One region of the Streptomyces sp. NPDC047886 genome, then DNA from elsewhere that is predicted to be linked to it. Evidence: predicted binding sites of a transcription regulator. Region 1 holds the regulator's gene; the other holds the start of a gene.
What was found. Region 1 encodes HspR, which represses chaperone genes until heat shock. Its sites were predicted from a motif close to TTGAGNNNNNNNNNCTCAA; they were not measured.
Positions count from the first base shown of each region.

Region 2: lon (endopeptidase La) is a predicted target of HspR. The motif match lies at 1,839-1,857, and genes of this name have one in related genera.

Region 1 covers NZ_JBIDCF010000003.1:196,701-200,103, forward strand. Annotated here, with positions in the region: gene ACGF5U_RS12430 (helix-turn-helix transcriptional regulator) at 1-222, shown strand, start outside; gene ACGF5U_RS12435 (hypothetical protein) at 219-719, shown strand; gene ACGF5U_RS12440 (DUF4232 domain-containing protein) at 789-1,409, opposite strand; gene ACGF5U_RS12445 (heat shock protein transcriptional repressor HspR) at 1,506-1,973, opposite strand; gene dnaJ (molecular chaperone DnaJ) at 1,981-3,162, opposite strand; gene grpE (nucleotide exchange factor GrpE) at 3,247-3,403, opposite strand, start outside.
Region 2 covers NZ_JBIDCF010000002.1:473,729-477,131, reverse strand. Annotated here, with positions in the region: gene ACGF5U_RS07815 (GNAT family N-acetyltransferase) at 1-248, opposite strand, end outside; gene ACGF5U_RS07810 (VOC family protein) at 527-940, opposite strand; gene ACGF5U_RS07805 (DUF4259 domain-containing protein) at 1,235-1,672, opposite strand; gene lon (endopeptidase La) at 1,880-3,403, shown strand, end outside.

The DNA of each region.
Region 1 (3,403 bases):
GCTCCCACCGTCGACGGCATAAGCGGCGTCCAGCGCTCCATCGCCAAGCTGCTGGTCGAGGGCCATGTGGACGAGGCCATCGCCCGCCGGCTCGGGATGAACGTACGGACCTGCCGGGCCCACATCGCCAAGCTCGCCTCCGCGCTGGGCAGCGGCAGCCGCGCCCAACTCGGCTATCTCATCGCCCGGTCCGGGATCCTGGAGCAGGAGTCCTGCGAGTGAACGAACGATTCTCCGCCGCCGATGCCGTTGTCGACGTCCAGCTGGACCACACCGCCGGCACCCTCGCCGTCTCCGGTCCCGGCCTGCCGGCCGTACGGCTCGTCCGCGCCCCCGGCACCGAGCCGGACGAGCACGTGCCCATCGGCACCCGCACCCCCGGCGCGCTCACCTTCACCGCCGACGGCGCCCCCGCGCCCATCGCCCCCGCCAAGGGCCGGCTCACCCGCCGCTCGTACCGCGTAGACACGACCGTCGGCGGCACCGCCTACCGGCTCGTCCCCTGCTCGTACGCCGAGAGCCGCCTCCTGCGCGACGGGCGCCGCCTCGGCCTGCTGGACTCCACCGGTGACGGCAGGGTCGGTGCGGAGTGGCTCGACGGGGCCGACGTCACACCGCTGGACCTCGCGGTCGGCACCACCCTCGCCGCGGCCTTCGGGACGGGCGCGCAGCCATGGTGGGAGACGGCGACGGCGTTCGTGGCCGACCTGACCCCGTAGGGGACCCGGGAGAGACGCTGGACGGCGGCTGGACGCGGCTGGGCGGCGGCTGGACGCCCTGAGCGTACGTCAGCCCTGTCCGGGCGCCCACGGGGTGACCTCGACGGCGTCGGTGTTGCCCAGGTCCAGCGGGCCGTCCGACGGCGCCACCGTCTGCGCCGCCGCACCCGGCGCGGGCACGACCGTCAGATAGGCACCGCTCGTCGCCACGATGTCCGCGCGGGTCACCGTGTTCCGCCACAGCAGGGACGCCCTGGCCCGCTCGCCGGGCCGCAGCGTGAACGTGGAGCGGCGCGCCGTTCCGTCGACGCTGTTCGTACCGAGCCGCACCGAGACGTCCAGCTTCTCGCGCTCCTCGTCCAGGACGGCGACATCGGGGTAGCCGCTCACCTCGAAGGGCCGCGTGCCGCAGTTGGTGAGGGTCACGCCCATCGCCCGCAGCCCCATGGCCGCCTCCACGGGACCGGTGGCGACCCGCACACCGGACGGCGGGCACGCGGACGAGGCGGCGGGCGGCGCGGCGGACGGTGACGCGACCGGGGGCGCGGGCGCCCCCGTGCCGCCGGAGCCGGCCGCGGCACCCGTGCCCGTACCCGTACCGGTGCCGCCGCAGCCCACCGCCGTCAGCGACAGCAACACACCGGCCACCCACACGCGCCCCGCCAGGGCTCCGCTCCCCCGTGTCCGCATACGGGAATCCCCACACGCGCGGCGCCCCACGACGCGGAAGGCCCCCTCCGAAGAGGGGGCCTTCCGCGCACGCCGAGACATCGCTCGCAGCTCCGGTCACTCGCCGCGCTTGGTGCCCGGCCGCCACACGACCAACGCGCTCGTCTGCTGCACGTCCTGATACGGCACCAGGTCGCGCCGGTACGAGGCGTGCACCTGCGCCTCGCGCTGGCGCATCGCCGCCGCCGCGCCGTCGACCGCCGCGCTCAGTTCGGCCACCCGGGCCTGGAGCGCGGCGACCTGGTTCTCCAGCTCGATGATCCGCTTGATGCCGGCCAGGTTGATGCCCTCGTTCTGCGACAGCTGCTGCACCTGCCGGAGCAGCTCGATGTCACGGGCCGAGTAGCGCCGGCCGCGGCCGGCCGTACGGTCCGGGGAGACCAGCCCGAGCCGGTCGTACTGGCGCAGCGTCTGCGGGTGAAGCCCGCTCAGCTGGGCCGCCACCGAGATGACGTACACCGGTGTCTCGTCGGTCAGTTCGTAGGCACCGCTACCGAATTCGCGCTGTCGTCGACGTGGGTCCATCGTGGCGTCAAGCCCCCTTCGCGGCCTGGAACAGATCCGCCCGCGGGTCCTCGCCCGCGGTCGCCTCGCGGTACGTCTCCAGCGCCTCGCGCGCCTTGTCGCCGAGCTCCTTGGGCACCGCCACCTCGACGGTGACCAGCAGGTCTCCGCGCGTACCGTCCTTGCGCACGGCGCCCTTGCCCCGGGCGCGCATCGTACGGCCGTTGGGTGTGCCGGCCGGGATCTTCAGCGTGACCGGGGGCCCGCCGAGCGTCGGCACCTTAATCTCACCGCCGAGCGCCGCCTCGTGGAACGCGACGGGCACCGTGACGGTGAGGTTGTCGTCCTTGCGGCCGAACACGGGGTGGGCGTCGACGTGCACGACCACGTACAGGTCGCCTGCCGGTCCGCCCCGCTCGCCGGGCGCGCCCTTGCCGCGCAGCCGGATCCGCTGCCCGTCGGACACGCCCGCCGGGATGCGGACCTGCATGGTGCGCGACGACTTGGCGCGTCCGCTGCCGTGGCAGACGTCGCACGGGTCCTGGGCGATCAGCCCGCGGCCCTTGCAGTCCACGCACGGGTCGGTGAGCGAGAACGAGCCGCTGCCGCCCCGCGACACCTGGCCGGTGCCGACGCAGGTGGGGCAGACCCTCGGGGTGCCGTTCTTGTCGCCGGTGCCCGAGCAGGCGGCGCACGGCTGCTGGCTGGACATCCGCAGCGGGACCGTGGCCCCGTCCACCGCCTCGGTGAAGCTGAGCGTCACCTCGGACTCGATGTCCTGGCCCCGGCGCGGCTGTGTGCGGGTGCCCGCGCCGCCGCGGTTGAACAGCCCGCCGAACACATCGCCGAGGCCGCCGCCGAAGCCGCCCGCGCCGGCGCCGCCGGGCCCGCCCTGGGCGCCCCCGAAGAGGTCGCCCAGGTCGAAGTTGAACGTGCCGCCGGCGCCACCGGGTCCCGGCCGGAAGCCTCCGTTGCCGAACAGGGCGCGCGCCTCGTCGTACTCCTTGCGCTTCTTGGGGTCCCCGAGGACGTCGTTCGCCTCGGAGATCTCCTTGAAGCGCGCCTCGGCGGAGGCGTCGCCCTTGTTGGCGTCCGGGTGGAACTCTCGGGCGAGCTTCCGGTACGCCTTCTTGATCTCGGCCTCGGTGGCGTCCTTGGGGACGCCGAGAACCTTGTAGTAGTCCTTCTCGACGAAGTCCTTCGTACTCATCGACGTCCCTCCTCCCGGACGATCACCACATCCACTACGTCAGCCGGGGGGCCGGCGGCCCGGAGGCCGCCGGTCCCGAGGCTGTCAGCCCTCCTCGGGGCCACCGCTCTCCTCGTCGCCCGACGACTGCTGGTCCTCCTTGGAGGCCGCGGGTGCCGCCCCCGGCTGGGGTTCGGCGACCGCGACCCGCGCGGGGCGGATCGTACGCTCGCCGATCCGGTACCCCGGCTGCAGGATCGCC
Region 2 (3,403 bases), on a different contig from region 1:
CCGGGGGTGACCCAGCCCGCGACGTCCTCGGGTTCGGCGAGGACTTTCAGCCAGGCGCCCGGCTCCGCGACGCTCGCGCACAGCGCCCGCACGGTGGCCTCGTCCGGCTCGGGCAGGACGTGCCGGAAGACATGGCCGGGCAGCCCCACGTCGATGCGGTAACCCCAGGGCTCGGCCACGGGCGGTGGGGTCCCCCGGTTGACGGCCCATCCGTGCACCCACACCTCGGTAATAGCTGAACTCATCATGCGGTCATTGCATACGGGGGCGCGGTCCGGCCGCCACCGGATTTCCCGGGGTGGGGGAGTCTCGTCCGGGTCTCGTGCCGGAGTCGCGGCCGGGGCCGGGGCGCACCCGGCGGCGCCGCTTTCCGGCCGGCCCCCGGTCGGGGCGGAGAGCCGCCCCGACCGGCGTCGGCCGTCGGCCGTCGGCCGGCCGGCTGCCGTCAGTGTCTGCCGTCGCCGTCGCCGTCGCCGTCGCCGTCTGCCGTCAGCGGTCAGTGTCAGCCGTCCGCCCTCCGGCGTCGTCAGCGGGCGTACGGCCGGGTCATGATCTCCATGTTGTGGCCGTCCGGGTCGTCGAAGTACGCGCCGCGCCCGCCGAAGAGCCGGTTGATCCGGCCCGGTTCGGTGTGGGAGGGGTCCGCGTAGTAGGTGACGCCGACCGCCTCCAGGCGCTCGATCATCCCGTCGAACCGCTCGTCGGGCACGAGGAACGCGTAGTGCTGCGACTGGATCGGCTCGTCCGTCTTCTCGTAGTAGTCGAGCGTCACGCCGTTGCCGAGGTCCACGGGCAGGAACGGCCCGAACGGCGCACCCACCTCCAGGCCCAGGACGGCGGCGATGAACTCGGCGGACAACCGCCGGTCCCTGGCGTAGACGGCGGTGTGGTTCAGTTCGACGGCCGTCGGGCCCGGCCGGTGCTGCTGGTCGTGTGACATGTGCGGTTTCTCTCCAGGTCGTGGTTCCGCGGAAGTGCGGGCGCCGCACGCGGGCGCCGCGTGGCGAGGACGAGGAGAGGGGAAGGCGGGGCTCTGGCCCGCCTCGCGCTCACGCCGAGGCCGGGCGCCTCACTCGTGCGTGGCCCATGGCCGACCCGGCAGTCACCCGCCCGACACTAGTGCGACCCGGGACGAGGGCAAAGGATCACCGCGGATGTGGCGTGGACCGCCCGCTCGGTGGCCGAAACACCCTGCCACGACGCGTCGGCGCGGAACGTCCCGCTTCCGGGCCGCTCAGGTCGCCGTCGGTATCGGCCGCCCGCCCGGGGGCTCGCGCAGCAGCGTCTGCCGCAGGCGGTCGACGGTCGACCGCCACGGGCCCGCGTGGTCCGTCTCGCCCCACAGCTCCAGCAGCTCCGACGGGTCGCTGACCACACGGTCGAGGGCCTGGACGGCGAGTCCGGCCAGCTCGGCCGGGAGCGGCGGTATGGGCCGCTGGGGGCCGTAGGCGGTCGTGACGGGCGTACCGCCGGGGCGCTGTGCCGCGACCAGCGCCGCCGCGGCGATCGCCTCGTCGGCGACGTCCGCCTCCAGGTAGTCGTCGGTGCCGGCGGCGCGGGCGAGCGCGCTCCGGATGAGGGCCTCCCGCTCGCCCTCGGGCGCGTCGTCGAGGCCGCCCGCGAAATCCGCCGCCGTGTCGTTGTCGAAGGGGGCGATGTCCCAGGTGCCCATGTGTCACTCCCGATCGGTGCGATGTCCCGCCATCGTCGCAGCGGCCACTGACAACGACCCGGGCCGAACACCGGCGCGGGCGGCCCGGGTTCCCCGTACGGACACGGCGGCGCTGTCGGGCGATCGCTGTCAGCGAACGGTGGGAACACCTCCGGGCTCCCGAGCATTGAGTCGATACAGCTCAACTTGACTGCCTAAGGGGAGATCATGGCTTCGACGTCCACACCGCTCACCCTGCCCGTGCTGCCGCTCGACGACGAGGTCGTGCTGCCGGGCATGGTCGTGCCGCTCGACCTGTCCGACAACGACGTGCGCGCGGCGGTGGAGGCCGCACAGGCGGCCGCCCGTGGCGATACCGGCAAGCCACGCGTCCTGCTGGTGCCGCGGGTGGACGGGACGTACGCCGGGATCGGCGTCCTCGGCACGGTCGAGCAGGTAGGGCGGCTCTCCGACGGCGATCCCGGAGCGCTCATCCGGGGCCGGGGCCGGGTCCGGATCGGGGCGGGGACGACGGGGCCCGGCGCCGCCCTGTGGGTCGAGGGGACCGCGGTGGACGAGTCCGCGCCCGACCCGCTGCCGGGCGCGGTCGCCGAACTCGTCAAGGAGTACAAGGCCCTCGCCACCAGCTGGCTGCGCAAGCGCGGCGCCTGGCAGGTCGTGGACCGGGTCCAGCAGATCGACGACGTCTCCGCCCTCGCCGACAACTCCGGCTACTCGCCCTTCCTGACACTGGACCAGAAGGTCACCCTCCTGGAGACCGTCGATCCCGTCTCCCGCCTCAAGCTCGCCACCGAACAGCTCCGCGACCACCTCACCGAGCAGGACATCGCCGAGTCCATCGCCAAGGACGTCCAGGAGGGCGTCGACAAGCAGCAGCGCGAGTTCCTGCTCCGCCGCCAGCTCGACGCCGTACGCAAGGAGCTGCGCGAGCTCAACGGGGAGGACGGCGAGGACGAGGGCGACGACTACCGCTCCCGCGTCGAGGCCGCCGACCTGCCCGAGAAGGTCCGCGAGGCCGCGCTCAAGGAGGTCGACAAGCTGGAGCGGGCCAGCGACCAGTCCCCCGAGGGGTCCTGGATCCGCACCTGGCTCGACACGGTCCTCGAACTGCCGTGGAACGAGCGGACCGAGGACGCGTACGACATCAGGGGCGCCAAGCGCGTCCTCGACGCCGAGCACGCGGGCCTGGACGACGTCAAGGAGCGCATCACCGAGTACCTCGCGGTGCGCAAGCGGCGCGCCGAGCGCGGCCTCGGTGTCGTCGGCGGGCGGCGCGGCGGCGCCGTGCTGGCGCTCGTCGGCCCTCCGGGCGTCGGCAAGACCAGCCTCGGCGAGTCCGTCGCCCACGCCATGGGACGGAAGTTCGTCCGGGTCGCCCTCGGCGGCGTACGGGACGAGGCCGAGATCCGGGGCCACCGGCGCACCTACGTGGGCGCGCTGCCCGGCCGCATCGTGCGCGCCGTCAAGGAGGCCGGTTCCATGAACCCCGTCGTCCTCCTCGACGAGATCGACAAGGTGGGCTCCGACTTCCGGGGAGACCCGGCGGCCGCCCTCCTGGAGGTACTCGACCCGGCGCAGAACCACACCTTCCGGGACCACTACCTGGAGGTGGAACTCGACCTGAGCGACGTCGTCTTCCTCGCCACCGCCAATGTGCTCGAAGCCATCCCCGAGGCGCTGCTCGACCGGATGGAGCTCGTCCGGCTCGACGGCTACACGGAGGACGAGAAG